Regions from separate parts of the Streptomyces sp. NPDC086147 genome, predicted to be linked through region 3. Evidence: predicted binding sites of a transcription regulator. Region 3 holds the regulator's gene; each other region holds the start of a gene.
What was found. Region 3 encodes HrcA, which represses chaperone genes, less so after heat shock. Its sites were predicted from a motif close to TTNGCACTCNGNNNNNCNGAGTGCNAA; they were not measured.
Positions count from the first base shown of each region.

Region 1: a site for HrcA is predicted at 4,046-4,072, ahead of groES (co-chaperone GroES). Genes of this name have one in related genera too.
Region 2: a site for HrcA is predicted at 1,959-1,985, ahead of groL (chaperonin GroEL). Genes of this name have one in related genera too.

Region 1 covers NZ_JBFBJO010000001.1:88,245-95,546, reverse strand. Annotated here, with positions in the region: gene AB0398_RS00545 (hypothetical protein) at 1-1,022, opposite strand, end outside; gene AB0398_RS00540 (ester cyclase) at 1,098-1,796, shown strand; gene groL (chaperonin GroEL) at 1,860-3,485, opposite strand; gene groES (co-chaperone GroES) at 3,592-3,900, opposite strand; gene AB0398_RS00525 (polysaccharide deacetylase family protein) at 4,393-5,319, opposite strand; gene AB0398_RS00520 (SAM-dependent methyltransferase) at 5,488-6,684, shown strand; gene AB0398_RS00515 (hypothetical protein) at 6,719-6,991, opposite strand; gene AB0398_RS00510 (DUF6247 family protein) at 6,984-7,302, opposite strand, start outside.
Region 2 covers NZ_JBFBJO010000007.1:148,216-155,517, forward strand. Annotated here, with positions in the region: gene thrC (threonine synthase) at 1-861, shown strand, start outside; gene AB0398_RS18030 (MoaD/ThiS family protein) at 909-1,187, shown strand; gene AB0398_RS18035 (cold-shock protein) at 1,599-1,802, shown strand; gene groL (chaperonin GroEL) at 2,152-3,780, shown strand; partial or broken gene AB0398_RS18045 (SAM-dependent methyltransferase) at 3,886-4,008, opposite strand; gene AB0398_RS18050 (VCBS repeat-containing protein) at 4,365-7,302, shown strand, end outside.
Region 3 covers NZ_JBFBJO010000005.1:25,387-32,688, reverse strand. Annotated here, with positions in the region: gene hemW (radical SAM family heme chaperone HemW) at 1-1,150, shown strand, start outside; gene AB0398_RS13375 (DUF3097 domain-containing protein) at 1,169-1,969, opposite strand; gene AB0398_RS13370 (MBL fold metallo-hydrolase) at 2,086-2,814, opposite strand; gene hrcA (heat-inducible transcriptional repressor HrcA) at 2,962-3,981, shown strand; gene dnaJ (molecular chaperone DnaJ) at 3,982-5,118, shown strand; gene AB0398_RS13355 (nitronate monooxygenase) at 5,222-6,304, shown strand; gene AB0398_RS13350 (16S rRNA (uracil(1498)-N(3))-methyltransferase) at 6,301-7,044, shown strand; gene AB0398_RS13345 (hypothetical protein) at 7,064-7,302, opposite strand, start outside.

The sequences.
Region 1 (7,302 bases), on a different contig from region 3:
CCGTCCGGCCAGCCCCGGGCGCGCCACTCCCCCGCCCAGTCGTCCAGCGCGCCCCGCCACCGGCCGAGTTCACGCACGCCCAGCATCTCCCGCGCCTGGACCACCAGTTCCTCGTGCGCCAGCAGATACGCCTCCCCCCGCAGCGCGAACGTCCGCCCCGGGCCCGTCCGCAGCACGTCCCGGACCCGGTAGGGGACCTCGTCCGTCAGTTCCGCCAGGTCGTCCGCCGTCAGGCCGCCGCCCGCCGCCGTGAGCAGGCCGAGGAGTTCGTACGGGAGGCCGCCGCCCGCCACGAAGTGCTTCAGTTCCCGTTCCGCCTCCGACCGGATCGCGCGGGCCTTCGGGGAGGAGGTCAGGAGCCGGACGATCGACGGGTTCCTGAGCGGGTGGTCCTCGGGGACGTCCGCCGGGAGGGGCGGGTTGAGGCGGCCGGAGACGACGACCGGGAGGTCGCGGACGCCGTACGGGAGGAGGGCGGCGATCGAGCGGGCTTCCGGGCCCGTCGTCACGCCCCGGTCCTCGTCCAGGCCGTCCACGAGGAGCACCAGGCGCTCGCCGCGCGCCGCGCAGGCCTCGGCCGCGGAGGCGTACAGGCGCAGCAGGTGGGCCTCGCGGGTCGCGGCGGTCAGCAGGGCCGGGAGGCCCTCGCCCGCCAGTTCCGCGAGCTGCTCCAGGACCACGTCCACGTACGCGACCACGTCGTTCTGCGCGCCGAGCCGGGCCGTGACGAAGAAGGGGACGATCCGCACGCCCGGGGGCGGGGCGAGCGCGAACGAGGCCATCAGCGCCGTCTTGCCCGCCCACGCGTCCGCCCGCCACCACCGGTACCCGGTCCCCGTGCGGCAGAAATCCGCCAGTTCCGCCAGCTCCTCCTGCCGGCCGACGAGTTCCGGCGGGGCGATCCGGCGGACCTGCTCCCGGTACGCCGAGCGGACCACCGCGCCCGTGCCGAGCACAACATCGTTGCCGTCGCCTATGACGACGACGCCCGCCTCGTTGTCGACGTCGATCCCCCGCTCCATGGCCCCCATGCTGCCAGGGCGCCCGGCGCTTCCCGAACCTAAGATGGAAACGTCCCTGCCGCCCCGGGAGGCGTCATGAGCTTCGTACAGATCATCGACTGCAGGACGAGCCGCTTCGACGAGATGAACCGGCTCATGGACCGGTGGGCCGAGCAGACCAAGGGGAAGCGGACGGCCACCCACAGCGTCCTCGGGAAGGACCGGTCCGACGGGTCCCACTTCGTGGAGATCGTCGAGTTCCCCTCGTACGACGTGGCGATGCGGAACTCCCACCTCCCCGAGACCGACCGGCTCTTCCACGAGATGGTCGCGCTCTGCGACGGGATGCCGACCTTCACGGACCTGGACGTCGTGCGGGACGAGCAGATGTACAAGGCCGCCGCGCGCCGGTTCCTGGAGCTGATCGGCACGCCGGGGGAGCTTCCGCCGCTGGACGAGGTGATCGCCGAGGGGTGCCACAGCCACGACCCCTCCGACGTGCAGGACTCCCTCGGCATGGACGCGATCCGGCGCGGGATCGGGATGTGGCGGCAGGGGTTCGACTTCACCTTCACCCCCGAGGACCAGATCGCCGAGGGCGACCGCGTCTGCACCCGCTGGACCTGCGACGCCACCCACACCGGCGACTTCATGGGCCTCCAGCCCACCGGCATCGACGTCCGGATGACCGGGATGCTGATCCAGCGGTTCCGGGAGGACGGCAAGGTCGTCGAGGACTGGTGGCAGTACGACATGCTCGGGCTGATGGAGCGGCTCGGAGCGGTGGAGGAGTGAAAAGCACCGAGGCCCGGTGCCCCCGCGACGGGGGCACCGGGCCTCGGTGTTCGGCTACTGGCCTCAGTGCGAGTGGCCGTGGCCGCCGTGGCCGTGGTCCGCCGGCTCCTCTTCCTTCTTCTCCACCACGAGGGTCTCGGTGGTGAGGAGGAGGGAGGCGATCGAGGCGGCGTTCTCCAGGGCGGAGCGCGTCACCTTCACCGGGTCGATGACGCCGGCCTTGACCAGGTCGCCGTACTCGCCGGTCGCGGCGTTGAAGCCCTGGCCCTTGTCGAGCTCCGCCACCTTCGAGGTGATGACGTAGCCCTCCAGGCCGGCGTTCTCGGCGATCCAGCGCAGCGGCTCGACGGCGGCGCGGCGGACGACCGCGACACCCGTGGCCTCGTCGCCGGTCTTGTCGAGGTTGCCCTCCAGGACCTTGACGGCGTGGACGAGCGCGGAGCCGCCACCGGAGACGATGCCCTCCTCGACCGCGGCGCGGGTCGCGGAGATGGCGTCCTCCAGACGGTGCTTCTTCTCCTTCAGCTCCACCTCGGTGGCGGCGCCGACCTTGATCACGCACACGCCGCCGGCCAGCTTCGCGAGGCGCTCCTGGAGCTTCTCGCGGTCCCAGTCGGAGTCCGTGGACTCGATCTCGGCCTTGATCTGGTTGACGCGGCCCTGCACCTCGGACGAGTCGCCGCCACCGTCGACGATGGTGGTGTCGTCCTTGGTGATGGTGACGCGGCGGGCGGTGCCGAGCACGTCCAGGCCGGCCTGGTCGAGCTTGAGGCCGACCTCCTCGGCGATGACGGTGGCACCGGTGAGGGTGGCGATGTCGCCGAGCATGGCCTTGCGACGGTCGCCGAAGCCGGGGGCCTTGACGGCCACGGCGTTGAACGTGCCGCGGATCTTGTTCACGACCAGGGTCGACAGGGCCTCGCCCTCGACGTCCTCGGCGATGATCAGGAGCGGCTTGCCGGCGCCGGCCTGGATGACCTTCTCCAGGATGGGCAGCAGGTCCTGGATCGAGGAGATCTTGCCCTGGTTGATCAGGATGTACGGGTCGTCGAGGACGGCCTCCATGCGCTCCTGGTCGGTCACCATGTACGGGGACAGGTAGCCCTTGTCGAAGGCCATGCCCTCGGTGAAGTCGAGCTCCAGGCCGAAGGTGTTGGACTCCTCGACGGTGATGACGCCGTCCTTGCCGACCTTGTCCATCGCCTCGGCGATGAGCTCGCCGACCTGCTGGTCCTGCGCGGAGAGCGCGGCGACGGCGGCGATGTCGGACTTGTCCTCGATCGGGCGCGCGGTGGCGAGGAGCTCCTCGGACACGGCCTTGACGGCGGCGTCGATGCCCTTCTTCAGGGCGGCCGGGGAGGCGCCGGCTGCGACGTTGCGCAGACCCTCGCGGACCAGGGCCTGGGCGAGCACGGTGGCGGTGGTGGTGCCGTCACCCGCGATGTCGTTGGTCTTGGTCGCCACCTCCTTCACCAGCTGGGCGCCGAGGTTCTCGTACGGGTCCTCGATCTCGACCTCGCGGGCGATCGTGACACCGTCGTTGGTGATGGTGGGGGCGCCGAACTTCTTGTCGATGACGACGTTGCGGCCCTTGGGGCCGATCGTCACCTTCACCGTGTCGGCAAGCTTGTTGACGCCGCGCTCAAGGGCGCGACGGGCGTCCTCGTCGAACTTCAGGATCTTCGCCATGGGAGCGGTTCAGCCCTCTCGGAATTCTGGTGGAACGAACGGCGCCCCGGGGCGCCCAGGAATGGGGCCTCGGGGCGCAGCTCAAAGCCTTCTGGCCTGGGGTGACTTACTTCTCGACGATCGCGAGCACGTCGCGGGCCGAGAGGACGAGGTACTCCTCGCCGTTGTACTTCACCTCGGTGCCGCCGTACTTGCTGTAGAGCACGACGTCGCCGGTCTTGACGTCGAGCGGCAGGCGCTCGCCGTTCTCGAAGCGGCCCGGGCCCACGGCCAGGACGACGCCCTCCTGGGGCTTCTCCTTGGCGGTGTCCGGGATGACCAGGCCAGAGGCGGTGGTCTGCTCGGCGTCGAGCGGCTGGACCACGATGCGGTCCTCGAGCGGCTTGATGGCAACCTTGGAGCTGGTGGTCGTCACGATCCGACCTCCCCCTTCGGAGATCACGGGGTTGACTGTCTGAGGTGGCGAACCAGGTGGATCCGTCGTCGCGGGTGCCGGACCTGCCCGTCGCTGTGTTGGCACTCTCCGGTGGGGAGTGCCAGAGCCGAGACTATGACCGCGATTAGCACTCGGTCAAGCGGAGTGCCAATTCATCGCTCCGTGGCGTGACCGGGGGCACGGTCGTACGGGGTTCCGGGGCCTTCCGGCAGCGTCTCCCCTCCCGGTCCGCAGTCCGTACGCCCGCCCGTTCGACCGGCTTTCCCTCCACCACGGCCCGTCCGACCCTCACCCGCTCCCCCGGCGGCGCCGGCGCCCGGGGCGCCACCCCCTCCGCCGCCCTCCGGCCGAGCCGTTCGATCGAGTCGACCGGGTCGGCCGAGGAGGCGCAGCCGGTGAGGGCCGGGAGGACGAGCAGCGTTCCGGTCAGGGCCAGGGCGGCGGCCCGCCGCCGCCCGCGCCTCCCGGGTCTCACACGTAGTCCTCTAGCTTCGCGACCGCGTAGCCCTTGGCCGTGATCACGTTCATCACGCGGCGGACCATGTCGGCCATGCTGCCCTTCCAGTCCCCCTCGCCCCGGAAGTGGGTGAGGACGATGTCGCCGGGGTGCAGGTCCCGGTCCCACTCGCGCCACTCCATGCGGTCGGGGAAGGCCTCGGCGGCCCACAGCGGGACGGCCTTGACGCCGCAGGACTTGGCCGCGCGCAGGGTGTCGTCGTTGTAGTTGCCGTACGGCGGGCGGAAGAGTTCGGGCCGCTTGCCGTACTTCTTCTCGATGACGTCCTGCATGCCGCAGATCTCGCGCTTCTGCCGGCTGTACGAGAGTCCGGGCAGGTAGCGGTGGTTCAGGGTGTGGTTGTGGAGGGCGACCCCGCCCTTCTGCGACTTCTGCATCCGGGAGAAGTAGGCGTAGTCGTCGCTGACGACGTAGTCGCTGAGGAAGGCGCTGTACGGGATCTTCAGCTCCTCCATCATCCGCAGCAGCTCGGGGTCCTTCTCCGAGCCGTCGTCGATCGTCAGGAAGACGACCTTCTCCTTGGTCGGCACGGTGGTGAAGACGGGCGGCATGCCCTCGCTCTTGGTCTCGAAGCCCTTGCGGGTGGTGATCCTCGGCTTCACGGCGGGCGGGGCCGGCGCTTCGAGCGGGGGCTCGGCGAGGCCCCACTTCTTGGCGGCGAGCGCGCGGGCGGCCTTCCGGAGGCGCAGCTCCTCGGCCTTCCGGACCTGCGGTTCGGGCGCGGCGGCGCCCTGCTTCGGGGCCTGCTGGCCGGAGGCGGGGGAAGGCGGTGCGGCGCGGTCCGGGCCGGCGCCGGAGCAGGCCACGGCGGTGGAGGCGAGGGCGGCGACGACGAGCGCCGCCCCGGACGTCCGACGGGAGCGGTGCACGCCTTTTCTCATCTTCTGTTCCTTTTGTCGTACAAGCTGCATGGCGCCGCATCCTGTCAGCGCGGCGGCTCCTTCCGGCCGCGACACCGCCGTACCCGGCCCACCGTCCCCCGGCCGGCCCACAGCTCCCCGGGGGGCCGGGACAGGGGCCAGGGCCGGGGGGCCGGGACAGGGGCCAGAATGGGACGGGTGACCGACCTCGCCTCCTTCGCCGCCCTGCTCGCCCCCGAGGGGCAGACGCTCCTCGCCGCCCTGCGCGACTACGACCCCGCCCGGGAGCTGGCGGTCGCCTCCCGGCTGCGCCGCGACCATCCCGCCGAGCTGGTCACGGCGGCGCTCGGCCAGGCGCGGCTGCGGCAGCGGGCGGTGGCGAAGTTCGGCGCGGAGGACGCGTACCGGATGTACTTCACGCCGAACGGCGTCGAGCAGTCGACCCGGGCCTCGGTCGGCGCGTACCGGGCCGGCCGGATGAAGGCGCTGGGCGTCGGCGGCGTGGCGGACCTGTGCTCCGGGATCGGCGGCGACGCGATCGCCCTGGCCCGCGCCGGGATCTCCGTCCTCGCCGTCGACCGCGACCCGCTGACCGCCGAGACGGTCCGCGCCAACGCCGAGGCGCTCGGCCTGTCCGGCCTGATCGAGGTGCGGTGCGCGGACGTGACGGAGATCGACACGAGCCCTTACGACGCGGTCTTCGTCGACCCCGCCCGGCGCGGCGGCCGGGGCAGGATCTTCGACCCGGAGGCGTACTCCCCGCCGCTGTCCTGGGCGGTCGAGGCGGCCCGGAAGGCCCCGCACGCGGCCCTGAAGGTGGCGCCGGGCATTCCGCACGAGGCCGTACCGGCGGAGGCCGAGGCCGAGTGGATCTCGGACGGCGGGGACGTGAAGGAGGCCGTGCTGTGGTTCGGTACGGAGCCGGGCGCGCGCCGGGCCACGCTGCTGCCCTCCGGCGCGACCCTCGCCGGGCGCGGGCTGCCCGACCCGGCGGTCCGGCCGGTCGGGCGCTACCTGTACGAGCCGGACGGCGCGGTGATCCGCGCGCACCTGGTGGCGGAGGCTGCCGAGGAGCTGGACGGCGGTCTGATCGACGAGACGATCGCGTACGTGACCTCGGACGTGCTGGTCCCCACCCCGTACGCCGCCGCGTACGAGATCACCGACGAACTCCCCTTCAACCTGAAGAGGTTGAAGGCGCTGCTGCGGGAGCGGGAGGTCGGCACCCTGACCGTGAAGAAGCGGGGCTCGGCGGTCGAGCCGGAGGAGATCCGGCGCAAGGTGAAGCCGAAGGGGCCGAACGCGGCGACGGTGCTGCTCACCCGGGTCGCGGGGGCTCCGACGATGCTGATCGGACAGCCGGTCCGGGCGGCCGGGGGCGCGTGAGCGCACGTCTCCGCGAGGGCTCCCCCGGTGCGGCTCAGAGGCTGTCGAACGGAGGGATGATCCGTACGACCACGATCAGCCGGGCCCTCGGTGCCGCGAGGAAGTAGAACCACCCGCCGGCCGCGTCCATGCGCCGCAGCCCGCCCGGCTTCGGCCCTTCGCCCAGATCACCGACGTCCACGCCCATCTCGGCGAGGTCCACCAGCTGGGACGTCAGGCGTTCGACCTCCGCGACCACCGGTGCCGGAACGCCTCCCGCGACGTGCGCGGCGTCGGGGTCGTACTCCCAGCGCCAGCGCTCACTCACCGCCGGTCCCCGACAGCGCGTCCCGGGCGTCGTCGAGCAGGCGGCCCATCCGGGACGCGGCCTCCCTCACCCGGTCCGCGTCGCCGGTCGCGGCGACGGCTTCGAGTTCCCGGAACCGCGCCGCCAACCGCGGCTGGCGCTGGATGTGGACGTAGACGGCCCAGTGCGCGGTGAAACGGCGCAGCGGCGCGAGATCCGACCCGAGACGGGCCTGGTCGGCCGCCTGGTCCAGCTCGCGGGTGAAGGCGGGCAGGGACGCCGGGGCGATCTGCGCCACCGCCTGCCGCAGGGCCGTGACGGTCGACGGAGGC
Region 2 (7,302 bases), on a different contig from region 3:
ACCACTCTCTCCTGCTCCTCCACCGGCAACCTGGCCGGCGCCGTCGGCGCCGCCGCCGCCCGCGCCGGCTTCCGCTCCTGCGTGTTCATCCCGCACGACTTGGAGCAGGGCAAGGTCGTCATGGCCGGCGTCTACGGCGGTGACCTCGTCGCCATCGAGGGCAACTACGACGACGTCAACCGCTTCTGCTCGGAGCTCATCGGCGACCCGCTCGGCGAGGGCTGGGGCTTCGTGAACGTCAACCTGCGCCCGTACTACGGCGAGGGCTCCAAGACGCTCGCGTACGAGATCTGCGAGCAGCTCGGCTGGGTCATCCCCGACCAGCTGGTCATCCCGATCGCCTCCGGCTCCCAGCTCACCAAGATCGACAAGGGCCTCCAGGAGCTCGTCAAGCTGGGCCTGGTCGAGGACAAGCCGTACAAGATCTTCGGCGCCCAGGCCGAGGGCTGCTCCCCGGTGTCCGCCGCCTTCAAGGCCGGGCACGACGTCGTACGGCCCCAGAAGCCGAACACGATCGCCAAGTCGCTCGCCATCGGCAACCCGGCCGACGGCCCGTACGTCCTCGACATCGCCCGCCGCACCGGCGGCGCCGTGGAGGACGTGAACGACGAGCAGGTCGTCGACGCGATCAAGCTGCTCGCGCGGACCGAGGGGATCTTCGCCGAGACCGCGGGCGGCGTGACCGTCGGCGTCACGCGCAAGCTGGTGGAGAACGGCCTCATCGACCCGGAGCTCACCACCGTCGTCCTCAACACCGGCGACGGGCTCAAGACCCTGGACGCGGTGGCCGACACCTCTCAGGCGACCGCCACCATCCGACCGAGCCTGGACGCGTTCCGCGACGCCGGACTGGCGCGCTGATCCCCTCAGGGCCCCGGTCCTCGGTTTTCCGAAAGGTTACGTAAGTCATGGCCGTGAACGTCCGCATCCCCACCATCCTCCGCACCTACACCGGCGGGCAGTCCGAGGTCCAGGCCGAGGGCGCGACCCTCGCCGAGGTCATCGCGGACCTGGAGAAGAACCACACGGGCATCGCCGCCCGCGTCCTGGACGACCAGGGCAAGCTGCGCCGCTTCGTGAACGTCTACGTGAACGACGACGACGTGCGCTTCGAGCAGGGCCTGGAGACGGCCACCCCGGCCGGTTCGGGCGTCTCGATCATCCCGGCGGTCGCCGGCGGCTGCTGAGCCGAGGGAGGAGCACCGCTCTTCCTGTCCCGTTTTATTGAATTGCCCCTTCCGCGTCCATAAGCGGAAGGGGCAATTCTGCATGGTTGAGCGCGGTAGAGTTGGGGAAGTCCCCGCCGCTGCTCGTGCCGGGCGCATATGAGAACGCGCCTCGACCTGACAAGAAGCAGCCAAACTGTGTGCGCGTTGTGTACCTTCTGCGCGCTTTGCCGGGCCCGACTTGCCCGGCGATTCAAGGGAACCTCCCCAATTCTCCTTTCCGCGCTGCCCAGAATTCTCGCCCGAATGGCCTGTTGCAGAGGGCAGTTGGACAGATACATTCAGCGGCGGTCGACGCGTTCCGGCGCAGGGTCTGACCCGGGGTTCGTGAAGTGCGGCCCCGCGCAAGGGCCAGTAATAGGGGAGTTAGGCATGGCTCAGGGCACCGTCAAGTGGTTCAACGCGGAGAAGGGCTACGGCTTCATCGCGGTCGACGGTGGTGCGGATGTTTTCGTCCACTACAGCGCGATCCAGATGGATGGCTACCGCAGCCTCGAAGAGGGACAGCGAGTCGAGTTCGAGATCTCGCAGGGCCAGAAGGGTCCGCAGGCGGACATGGTCAAGCTCGCCGTCTGAGCGCGGCGCGATCGGCCGACGACGCAACGCCGTCGAGGGGCCCGCATCCCTGAGGGGACGCGGGCCCCTCGCGCGTTCGCGGGTGCTTCCGCCCGCTCCCGGGCGCCCCTCCCGCCCCCCGGAGCCCAGTGCCCCCTTCCCGAAACCCGAGAGTCGCTTGCACTCTCCTAGGTCGAGTGCTAATCATTGGCGTTAGCACTCGGCAGGTGAGAGTGCTACGAGGATCGGGCAGACGAGGCCGCCGGCCGGGTGGGGCAAGGAACCACACGGACACGCGGAGGCCGTCCGTCGCGGGCGTCGGCGCGGTCCTGGAGCGTTATCCACCCCATGTCCGGGAGGACCACTTCACATGGCCAAGATCATCGCGTTCGACGAGGAGGCCCGGCGCGGTCTCGAGCGCGGCATGAACCAGCTCGCTGACGCCGTCAAGGTCACCCTCGGCCCCAAGGGCCGCAACGTCGTCCTCGAGAAGAAGTGGGGCGCCCCCACGATCACCAACGATGGTGTCTCCATCGCCAAGGAGATCGAGCTCGAGGACCCGTACGAGAAGATCGGCGCCGAGCTGGTCAAGGAAGTCGCCAAGAAGACGGACGACGTCGCCGGCGACGGTACGACCACCGCCACCGTCCTCGCCCAGGCGCTCGTCCGCGAGGGCCTCCGCAACGTCGCCGCCGGTGCCAACCCGATGGCCCTCAAGCGCGGCATCGAGAAGGCCGTCGAGGCCGTCTCCGGCGCCCTCCTCGAGCAGGCGAAGGATGTCGAGACCAAGGAGCAGATCGCCTCCACGGCCTCCATCTCCGCCGCCGACACCCAGATCGGCGAGCTCATCGCCGAGGCGATGGACAAGGTCGGCAAGGAAGGCGTCATCACCGTCGAGGAGTCCCAGACCTTCGGTCTGGAGCTGGAGCTCACCGAGGGCATGCGCTTCGACAAGGGCTACATCTCGGCGTACTTCGCCACCGACATGGAGCGCATGGAGGCGTCGCTCGACGACCCCTACCTCCTGATCGTCAACTCCAAGATCTCCTCCGTGAAGGACCTCCTCCCGCTCCTGGAGAAGGTCATGCAGTCGGGCAAGCCGCTGCTGATCATCGCCGAGGACGTCGAGGGCGAGGCCCTGTCGACCCTGGTCGTCAACAAGATCCGCGGCACCTTCAAGTCCGTCGCGGTCAAGGCCCCGGGCTTCGGCGACCGTCGCAAGGCCATGCTGAACGACATCGCCATCCTCACCGGCGGCACGGTCATCTCCGAGGAGGTCGGCCTCAAGCTGGAGAACGCGGGCCTCGACCTGCTGGGCCGCGCCCGCAAGGTCGTCATCACCAAGGACGAGACCACCATCGTCGACGGTGCCGGTGACAGCGAGCAGGTCGCCGGTCGCGTGAACCAGATCCGTGCCGAGATCGAGAACAGCGACTCGGACTACGACCGCGAGAAGCTCCAGGAGCGCCTGGCGAAGCTGGCCGGCGGCGTGGCCGTCATCAAGGCCGGTGCCGCGACCGAGGTCGAGCTCAAGGAGCGCAAGCACCGCATCGAGGACGCCGTCCGCAACGCGAAGGCGGCCGTCGAGGAGGGCATCGTCGCCGGCGGTGGCGTGGCCCTGCTCCAGGCGTCGACCGTCTTCGAGAAGCTGGAGGCCGACCTCTCCGGCGACGAGGCCACCGGTGCCGCGATCGTGAAGCTGGCCCTGGAGGCCCCGCTGAAGCAGATCGCGGTCAACGCCGGCCTCGAGGGCGGCGTCGTGGCGGAGAAGGTCCGCAACCTGCCCGTCGGCCACGGCCTGAACGCCGCGACCAACGAGTACGTCGACCTCATCGCCGAGGGCATCATCGACCCGGCGAAGGTGACGCGCTCCGCGCTGCAGAACGCCGCGTCGATCGCCGCGCTGTTCCTCACCACCGAGGCCGTCATCGCCGACAAGCCGGAGAAGGCCGCCGCGCCGGCCGGCGGCGGCATGCCGGGCGGTGACATGGACTTCTGATCCTCGGGGATCTCCTGATCCCGGGATCGGCGGTTCATCGCTGAACGCGAACGAGGGCGGCACCCCCTGGTGGGGGTGCCGCCCTCGGGCGTTGTCCGGACCCGTCTACGCCTTCCGGAAGAGCCCCGCCCACAGGAAGGACTCGCCGAAGGCGGCCGAGTCGGCGGGCTCGTCGCGCATGCGGCGCAGTTCGACCTCCTCCAGGTCCGCGAAGATCGCGCGCAGGGACCCTGCGGGCGCGAGGGGCGGCACGGGTCCCCGGAAGCCCGTCCCGGGTCCCGGGAAGGGGCCTTTCCGGGGTGCGCCGGGAGGGTTTCCGCTCCCGGCGCCGGAGGCGCGATCTTCTCTGTGGCGTCCCGGTCGCGCACGCCTGTACGATCCGGCTGTCGGCAGATGGGGGGCATCGGGCCGACTCCCGGCTCCGGCACGCGCGCGCGTACCCGTACGCGGACACACACCCGTATCCGTACACGCACCCGTACACGCACCCGTATGCGTACGCGCCCTGCCGTTCCCGCCTCCCCTGTCGCATCCGACACCACGCCGCACGGCACGCGCCGTCCCGGCCGCACGAGGGGACCCATTTGTCCGTCCGAAGAGCCGTCGCGCTCGCGCTGAGCGCGGCGCTGGGAATCACCGGCCTGGCCGTCACGGCGCCCGCCGCGACGGCCGCGCCCGACTCCCCGTACGAAGTGGCGATCGACGCGCCGCCCAGCGCCGTCCCGCCGGTCCAGCGCTTCTTCGGCGTGGGGACCGGCCTGCAGACCTACGACCCGGCCGTGGAGAAGCTGCGCTGGCAGAGCCTCGCGGGCGGAGGGACCGCCGCCCCCCGCGACCTCTGCGACTCGCTCGGCCTGATCGTCTTCCAGGGCGACAGGTTCGGGTGCTTCAGCTCCCACCACGACACGGGCACGGCCACCGTCCACGACTGGACGACCGGCGACACCCTCACCCGCGAACTCCCCGCCGGCCACCGGTGGGCCGAGATCCTCGGCGGCGCGAGCCGGCTGCTCAGCCACAGCACCGACGCCGGGGGCGCCACGACGCTCCACCTCCTCGGACTCGGTCCCGGCGCCCCCGAGGACGTCGCCGTGCGGATGCCGGAGCCCGTCGTGGGATGGCCCGGCATTCTCGGCTCCGACGCCCGGGGCGCGGTCGTCGAGTACCAGCGGGCCGCGGGCGGCAAGGGCCTCGGCGTCCTCGACTTCGCCACGGGAGCCCTGACCTCCCTGCCGGACCTGCCCGAGCGGCCCGGCTCCTACGTCTACGCCGGCCTGAGCGCGGACCGGATCGTCGTGTACGGCCTCTCCGGCGCCTCGGACGTCCTCGTCCTCCCCCGGAGCGGCGGGCCCGCCACCACCGTGAGACTGCCGGACGGCGGCGGCGACCACCACGGCCGGGTCGCCCTCCTCGGCGACTGGGTGGTCAGCCACTACGGCCCGCTGAACGGACCCCGTACGGTCAGGGCGACCTCCCTCGTCACCGGCGAGACCCGCTCCCTGGGCTTCTCCACCGTCGTCGACCGCCGGTTTGAGGTCGGCGCGGACGGCGGCCTGTACGTCGAGGGCGGCACCGACCTCGGCCACTGGGGCCTGTGGCGCGTGGCGCCGGGCACCGGAGGCGCCCCGGCCGCCAAGCAGCTCCAGGCCCTCCCGTACCGGCCGGTCGACCGAGGCGGCCTGACCCTGGCGAACGGCCTCCTCACGGTCGGGCACGACGACTTCGGCAAGCGGAGCGCCGTCCGGTACGACCTCTCCGCGACCGAGCCGCGCACGGCCGTCGAGCGCTGGAGCTGCGACCCCGCCACCGGCACCGGGACCATCCCGAACTGCCCGCCCGCCGGCGCCTCGGACATCGGCGGGAAGTGGTGGGCCGACACGGGCGACGGGCGGCTGGTCACCCTGTTCACCGAGGACATCCCGCCCTTCCGCGGCTCCCCGCCGTGCATCGGCTGCGTCATCACGGCACGGGTGACCACGCCCGGCCCCGGCGGCGGCACCCGCGCCGTCAAGCTGGACACCACCCGGAGGATCAGCCCGGTGCGCGTCCTCGGCGCCGCCGGACGCCACCTGCACTTCCTGGCCACCGAGGACCGGCAGCCCCGCTCGGTCGTCGCGGACGTCGAGACGGGGAAGGTCCTCTCGGTCTCCGACCGGACGAACCAGGCCCTGTGGGGCACCTGGCTCTGGACGCCGTCCACGCAGGACGACACCGTCTCGGCGGTCGACCTGCGCACGGGCGCCACCGTCGCGACGGTGGACCTCGGCACCGACTGCGCCGTCTCCGACCTCGACGTCGTCGGCACGTGGATCTACGCCCGCTGCGGCGACGGCACGACCGCCGTCGTGTACGACCGGGAGAAGGGGACCCGGGTCTCCTTCCAGGTGCCCCGGTCCGCCCGGCCGAGCCTCGGCGACGGCTTCGTCGCCCACACCGTGCCCGGCGACGCCGGTGACACGCTGAGCGTGACCGACGTCCGTTCCGGCGCGCCGGTGGTCCGCACCCTCGGCACCGTCGCGTCCTCCCTGCCCGACCACGGCAGGGGCTGGACGGTCGACCGGTTCGGCGGGGGCGTCGCCTTCGTCGACTCCCGGCAGGCGGTCCGCGTCGTCGGCCTCGGCGGCGCCACCGGCCGCCTCGCCGTGACCGACGCGGCCGTACCGGCGTCGGTGAACCTGAAGTCGTCGGCCTGGCAGCCGCGTTGGAACCTGTCCAAGCCCGGCACCTGGACGCTCGCGCTCCGGCACAAGGCGTCGGGCAGGCAGGTCCGTACCCTCACCGGCGAGGGACGCGGCCTCGCAGGGCCCGTCTGGAACGGCAAGGACGCGGCGGGCGCGGTCGTCGCCGACGGCGCGTACACCTGGACCCTGACCGTGAAGCCCGCCGACGGCCAGGGCGCCGATCTCGCGCTGTCCGGCGCGGTGTCCGTGACCGGCGGTGCCGCCGCGTGGCGCGACATGGCCGGGAGCGACGGACTGGGCGACCTGCTGGCGATGGACCCGGCGGGCCTGGTCTCGCTCTACAGGGGCAACGGCACGGGCGGGGTCTCGGCCCGGATCGCCGGTACGGGCGCGAAGTTCCCGGCGGGCACGGTCCTCGTCCCGTCGGGCGACACGAACGGCGACGGCTGCAACGACGTGTACGCGCGCGTGGGCGACCAGCTGCGGTCGTACCGGCCGGCCTGCGGGACGTTCGTGTCGGCCTCCTCGCCGTACGTCCCGGTGGGCGGGGGCTGGGGCCAGTACGACGTGCTGACCGCGCCGGGGGACGTGGACGGCGACGGGTACGCCGACCTGGTCGCCCGCCAGACGTCGACCGGCGACGTGTACTTCTACGGTGGCACGGCCGACCACCGGTTGCGGAACCGGGTGCGGATCGGCGTGAACTGGAAGCTGTACACGAAGATCGCGGGCGCCGGTGACCTGAACGGCGACGGGCGGGGCGACCTGCTCGGCATGGACGCCTCGGGCGTCCTGTGGCGGTACTACGGCACGGCGGCCGGCGGTGTGACGGCCCGGGTGA
Region 3 (7,302 bases):
CCCGCTCGGGTTCTACCTGCACGTGCCCTACTGCGCGACGCGCTGCGGGTACTGCGACTTCAACACCTACACGGCGAGCGAGCTGCGCGGCACGGGGGGCGTGCTCGCCTCCCGGGACAACTACGCCGAGCAGGTCGCCGAGGAGGTCCGGCTCGCCCGCAAGGTCCTCGGCGACGACCCCCGGCCGGTCCGGACCGTCTTCGTCGGCGGCGGCACGCCCACGCTGCTCGCCGCCGGGGACCTCGTACGGATGCTGGGGGCGATCCGCGACGAGTTCGGGCTCGCGGACGACGCCGAGGTCACCACCGAGGCGAATCCCGAGTCGGTCGACCCGGCGTACCTCGCGGAGCTGCGCGAGGGCGGCTTCAACCGGATCTCCTTCGGCATGCAGAGCGCCCGGCAGCACGTCCTGAAGGTCCTCGACCGCACCCACACGCCCGGACGCCCCGAGGCGTGCGTCGCCGAGGCGCGGGCCGCCGGGTTCGACCACGTCAACCTCGACCTGATCTACGGCACGCCCGGCGAGTCCGACGACGACTGGCGGGCCTCGCTCGACGCGGCGATCGGCGCCGGTCCCGACCACGTCAGTGCCTACGCCCTGATCGTCGAGGAGGGCACGCAGCTCGCCCGCCGCATCCGGCGCGGCGAGGTGCCGATGACCGACGACGACGTGCACGCCGACCGGTACCTGATCACCGAGGAGGTGCTGTCCGGGGCCGGCTTCGAGTGGTACGAGGTGTCCAACTGGGCCACCTCGGAGGCCGGGCGCTGCCTCCACAACGAGCTGTACTGGCGCGGCGCCGACTGGTGGGGCGCCGGGCCCGGCGCGCACAGCCACGTGGGCGGGGTCCGCTGGTGGAACGTGAAGCACCCCGGCACGTACGCGGCGGCCCTCGCGGCCGGGAGGACGCCGGGCGCGGGCCGCGAGCTCCTCTCCGAGGAGGACCGGCGGGTGGAGCGGATCCTGCTGGAGCTGCGGCTCCGGGAGGGGGTCGAGCTGGCCCTGCTCAAGCCCGCGGGCCTCGCCGCCTCCCGCAAGGCCCTGGAGGACGGCCTCCTGGACCCCGGCCCGTACGGGGCGGGGCGGGCGGTCCTGACCCTGCGGGGCCGGCTGCTCGCGGACGCGGTGGTGCGGGACCTGGTGGACTAGGGCGTGTCCGGCGGCGTCCTACGGCGCCGTCACGAAGTCGATCAGCTCCTCGACCCGGCCCAGCAGCGCCGGCTCCAGGTCCTTGTACGACGTCACCCTCGACAGGATGTGCTGCCAGGCCGCGCCCGTGTGGTCCGGCCAGCCCAGGGCGCGGCAGACGCCCGTCTTCCAGTCCTGGCCGCGCGGGACCGTCGGCCAGGCCGGGATGCCGAGCGAGGACGGCTTCACCGCCTCCCAGACGTCGATGTACGGGTGGCCGACGACCAGGACGTCCGGCGAGGTCACCTGTGCCGCGATCCGGGACTCCTTCGAGCCCGGGACCAGGTGGTCCACCAGGACGCCGAGGCGCGCGTCGGGCGCCGGGCCGAACTCCGCGACGATCGCCGGCAGGTCGTCGACGCCCTCCAGGTACTCCACGACCACGCCCTCGATCCGCAGGTCGTCGCCCCAGACCCGCTCGACCAGCTCCGCGTCGTGGCGGCCCTCGACGTAGATCCGGCCCGCCCGCGCCACGCGCGCGCGTGCGCCCGGCACCGCGACCGAGCCGGAGGCCGTACGGGTCGGGCGGGCCGGTCCCGAGGCCGGGCGGACCAGGGTCACGACCTTCCCCTCCAGGAGGAAGCCGCGCGGTTCCAGCGGGAAGACCCGGTGCTTCCCGAAGCGGTCCTCCAGGGTCACCGTGCCCGCCTCGCAGCGGATCACCGCCCCGCAGAAGCCCGTCCCCACCTCCTCCACGACGAGGTCGCGGTCGGCCGGGACCTCGGGGACGGGCGCCGACTTCTTCCAGGGGGGCGTCAGGTCCGGGTTGTAGCTGCGCATGAGCTCCATCCTGTCCAGGGCGTGGCGTCGCGACACCGCCGGAATCCGGTGCGGCCCCCGGGAGACGCTGCCAGGAGGGCGTCAAGTCCGGTTCGTGGCCGCGCATCCGGGCGACGTTATGCGACGGAGAAGCGCGTCGCCAGTTCCTCCCGCTGGCGTCGTACGAACGCGGCGTCCACCACCGCCCCGTGCCCCGGCACGTACACCGCGTCCCCGCCGCCGAGCGACAGGAGCCGGTCCAGGGCGTCCGGCCAGCGGGACGGGATCGCGTCCGGGCCCGCCTGCGGCTCGCCCGACTCCTCCACCAGGTCCCCGCAGAAGACCACCTCCGGCGGACCGGGCACCAGGAGCGCCAGGTCGTGGCCCGTGTGCCCGGGGCCGACGTTCGCCAGGAGCACCTGCCGGCCGCCCAGGTCGAGCGTCCACTCGCCGGAGACCACGTGCCGCGGGGCCACGAGGACGTCCGCCGCCTCCGCGGCCGCCGCCGGGTCGAGACCCTGCCGCACCCCGTCCGCGCGCAGCTCCTCCCGGTCCCGTCCCCGGGCGAGCAGCTCCTCCGTGCCGACCGCGCCGAAGACCTCCGCGCCCGCGAAGGCCGCCGTGCCGAACACGTGGTCGAAGTGCGGATGGCTCAGTGCGATGTGCGTCACCCTCCGGCCGCCCGTGAGTTCCGCCACCTCCGCCCGCAGCTCCGCGCCCTCCGCGAGGGACGACCCCGTGTCGTACAGCAGCACCGCCCGTTCGCCCACGACGAGCCCCACCGTGGCGTCCCAGACGGGCAGCCGGCGCCGGCCCACCCCGTCCGCGAGCCGTTCCCATCCCCGTGCTTCCCAGTCGACGTCCATGCACCGACGCTAACCGGTGGGGCGTCGCCTCCTTGCCAGGAGCGATGTGTGCCGCCGTACACTGGCCGGGGATCGCTGGCACTCGGACAGGGCGAGTGCCAAAAGCGGAGCAACCGGATCGACCGACGACAGCTGGAGGTGCGCACGATGCTCAGCGAACGCAGACTCGAAGTGCTGCGCGCCATCGTCCAGGACTATGTCGGGACGGAGGAGCCCGTCGGCTCCAAGGCGCTCACGGAGCGCCACAAGCTCGGCGTGTCGCCCGCCACCGTGCGCAACGACATGGCCGTGCTCGAGGACGAGGGCTACATCGCCCAGCCCCACACCAGCGCCGGCCGCATCCCGACGGACAAGGGCTACCGCCTGTTCGTCGACCGGCTCGCGGGGGTCAAGCCGCTGTCGACGCCCGAGCGGCGGGCCATCCACAACTTCCTCGACGGCGCGGTCGACCTGGACGACGTCGTCGGCCGCACGGTCCGGCTGCTCGCGCAGCTCACCCGGCAGGTCGCCGTCGTCCAGTACCCCTCGCTGACCCGTTCGACCGTCCGGCACGTGGAACTGCTCTCGCTGGCCCCGGCCCGCCTGATGCTCGTCCTCATCACGGACACCGGCCGGGTCGAGCAGCGGGTCGTGGACTGCCCCGCGCCCTTCGGCGAGACCTCCCTCGCCGACCTGCGGGCCCGGCTCAACAGCCGGGTCGTCGGCCGCCGGTTCGCCGACGTGCCGCAGCTGGTGCAGGACCTCCCCGAGTCCTTCGAGGAGGCCGAGGACCGCGCCACGGTCTCGACCGTGCTCGCGACCCTCCTCGAAACCCTCGTGGAGGAGCACGAGGAGCGGCTGATGATCGGCGGCACCGCCAACCTCACCCGCTTCGGACACGACTTCCCCCTGATGATCAGGCCCGTCCTGGAGGCTCTGGAGGAGCAGGTCGTCCTCCTCAAGCTGCTCGGCGAGGCCAAGGAATCGGGCATGACCGTACGGATCGGGCACGAGAACGCCCACGAGGGGCTGAGCTCCACGTCCGTCGTCTCGGTCGGCTACGGTTCGGGCGGCGAGGCAGTCGCCAAACTCGGCGTGGTCGGACCGACCCGCATGGACTACCCCGGAACGATGGGAGCGGTACGCGCAGTGGCACGTTACGTCGGACAGATCCTGGCGGAGTCGTAAGTGGCCACGGACTACTACGCCGTACTCGGCGTGCGCCGCGACGCTTCCCAGGACGAGATCAAGAAGGCGTTCCGGAGGCTCGCGCGCGAGCTGCACCCGGACGTCAATCCCGATCCGAAGACGCAGGAGCGCTTCAAGGAGATCAACGCCGCCTACGAGGTCCTCTCGGACCCGCAGAAGAAGCAGGTCTACGACCTCGGCGGCGACCCGCTCTCGGCCTCCGGCGGAGGCGGCGCGGGCGGCTTCGGAGCGGGCGGCTTCGGCAACTTCTCCGACATCATGGACGCCTTCTTCGGCACGGCCTCGCAGCGCGGCCCGCGCTCGCGCACCCGCCGGGGCCAGGACGCCATGATCCGCCTGGAGATCAGCCTCGATGAGGCGGCCTTCGGCACCACCAAGGACATCCAGGTCGACACGGCGGTCGTCTGCACGACCTGCTCCGGCGAGGGCGCCGCGCCCGGCACCTCCGCGCAGACCTGTGACATGTGCCGCGGCCGCGGCGAGGTCTCCCAGGTCACCCGGTCCTTCCTGGGCCAGGTCATGACCTCCCGGCCCTGCCCGCAGTGCCAGGGCTTCGGCACCGTCGTCCCGACCCCGTGCCCCGAGTGCGCGGGCGACGGCCGGGTCCGCTCCCGCCGCACCCTCACGGTCAAGATCCCGGCCGGCGTCGACAACGGCACCCGCATCCAGCTCGCGGGCGAGGGCGAGGTCGGCCCCGGCGGCGGCCCCGCCGGCGACCTGTACGTCGAGATCCACGAGACCCCGCACGAGATGTTCCAGCGGCGCGGCGACGACCTGCACTGCACGGTGACGATCCCGATGACGGCGGGCGCGCTCGGCACCAAGGTGCCGCTGCAGACCCTCGACGGCGTCGAGGAGATCGACATCAGGCCCGGCACCCAGTCCGGCCAGTCGATCCCGCTCCACGGGCGCGGCGTCACCCACCTGCGCGGCAACGGGCGCGGCGACCTCATCGTGCACGTCGAGGTCCAGACCCCGGGCAAGCTCGACGCCGAGCAGGAGCGCCTCCTGCGCGAGCTCGCCAAGCTGCGCGGCGAGGAACGGCCGACCGGCCAGTTCCAGCCCGGTCAGCAGGGGCTGTTCTCGCGGCTGAAGGACGCGTTCAACGGGCGGTAGGCCCGGCCCGTACGTACGGGCTTGAGCACGGGGAGGGGCGGTGTCCATCTATGGATACCGCCCCTTTCCATGTCCCTCCCCCGCGGCATGACACGATGCCCATATGTCCACCACCGCACTGAACGATCTCTCTCGGTTCCCGATCGTGCAGGCCCCCATGGCGGGTGGCGCCTCCTGCCCCGAGCTCGTCGGAGCCGTCTGCGAGGCCGGCGCGCTCGGCTTCCTGGCCGGCGGCTACAAGACGGCCGGCGGCCTCTACCAGGAGATCAAGCAGGTACGCGGGCTCACCGGGCGCCCCTTCGGCGTCAACCTCTTCATGCCGCAGACCGGACGGCCCGCCGACCCCGCCGCCGTCGAGGTCTACCGCCACCAGCTCGCCGGAGAGGCCGACTGGTACCGGACCCCGCTCGGCGAGACCGACGACTCCCGCGACGACGCCTACGACGCCAAGCTGGCCATCCTCCTGGAGGACCCGGTCCCCGTCGTCTCCTTCACCTTCGGCTGCCCCGCGCCCGACGTCCTCGCCTCCTTCGCCCGCGTCGGCACGTACACGATCGTCACCGTCACCTCCGCCGAGGAGGCCCTCGCCGCCGAGCGCGCCGGGGCCGACGCCGTCTGCGTCCAGGGCGTCGAGGCGGGCGGGCACCAGGGGACGCACCGCGACGACCCGGACGAGGACGGCACGCCCGGCACCGGCCTGCTCACCCTGGTCACCCAGGTCCGCGAGAGCACCGGCCTCCCGCTCGTCGCCGCCGGCGGGATCATGCGCGGCGCCCAGATCGCCGCCGTCCTCGCCGCCGGGGCCGGCGCCGCCCAGCTCGGCACCGCCTTCCTCGGCTGCCCCGAGTCGGGCGCCCACCCGCTGCACAAGCGGGCCCTGACCGACCCGCTGTTCACCCGGACCGCCCTGACCCGGGCCTTCTCCGGGCGCCCGGCGCGCGGCCTCGTCAACCGCTTCATGCGTGAGCACGGCCCGTACGCCCCCGCCGCCTACCCCGAGGTCCACCACCTCACCGCCCCGCTGCGCAAGGCCGCCGCCACCGCCGGCGACGCCCAGGGCATGGCCCTCTGGGCCGGCCAGGGCCACCGCCTCGCCCGCGAACTCCCCGCCGGGCGACTGGTCGGGCTCCTCGCCGCCGAACTCGACACCGCCCTCTCGGAACAGGCCCCCAGGAGCACTTCGTGACCGCACCCGTCTTCGTCGTCGACGCCGTCCCCGGCGCCGGGAGCTTCCTCCTGGACGGCCCCGAGGGGCGGCACGCCGTCTCCGTGAAGCGGCTGCGGGAGGGCGAGGAGCTCGTCCTCGTCGACGGCCGGGGCCGCTGGGCCGCCTGCGAGGTGCTCGCCGCCGAGGGCAGGGACCAGCTCACCGTGCGGATCGCCGAGGTCCACGAGGACCCCGAGGAGGAGCCCCGGATCACCGTCGTCCAGGCGCTGCCCAAGGGCGACCGGGGCGAGCTGGCCGTCGAGACCATGACGGAGACCGGCGTGGACGCGATCGTGCCGTGGGCCGCCTCCCGCTGCATCACCCAGTGGAAGGGCGACCGGGGCCTCAAGGCGCTCGCCAAGTGGCGGTCCACCGCGCGCGAGGCCGGCAAGCAGTCGCGCCGCACCCGCTTCCCCGAGGTCGCAGACCTCATGACGACCAAGCAGGTCGCCGCCCTCCTCGCCGGCGCCGACTTCGCGGCCGTCCTGCACGAGGACCGCGACCACCCCAGCGGCGCGCTCGCCACCGCCGACCTCCCCGCGAAGGGCTCGGTCGTCCTGGTCGTCGGGCCCGAGGGCGGGGTCTCCCCGGAGGAGCTGACCGCCTTCGAGGCGGCCGGGGCGAAGCCGTACCGGCTGGGCCGCAGCGTCCTGCGCACCTCCACGGCGGGCACGGCGGCGACGGCCCTGGTCCTGGGGCGCACGGGCCGCTGGGGCTGAGGGGTGCCCTTCGGGGCCGTCAGCCCCCGTCCGCCGTCAGCTCGTCGAAGAGCGGCCGGCCGTCCTCCTCCCGAACCCCGTTCGCGGTCGGTACGAGGCCCCGGGCGACCGCCGCGTCGAGGAACCGGCGCACGACCCCGGGCTCGTCGAGGTTGAGCCAGCCGCCGTCGACGGCGAGCACCTCGTGCCTGCCCATCGTGAACCCGGCCACCGCGCGGCCCGGCGCCTCCCGGAAGACCAGCCGGAGCAGGGCGTGCG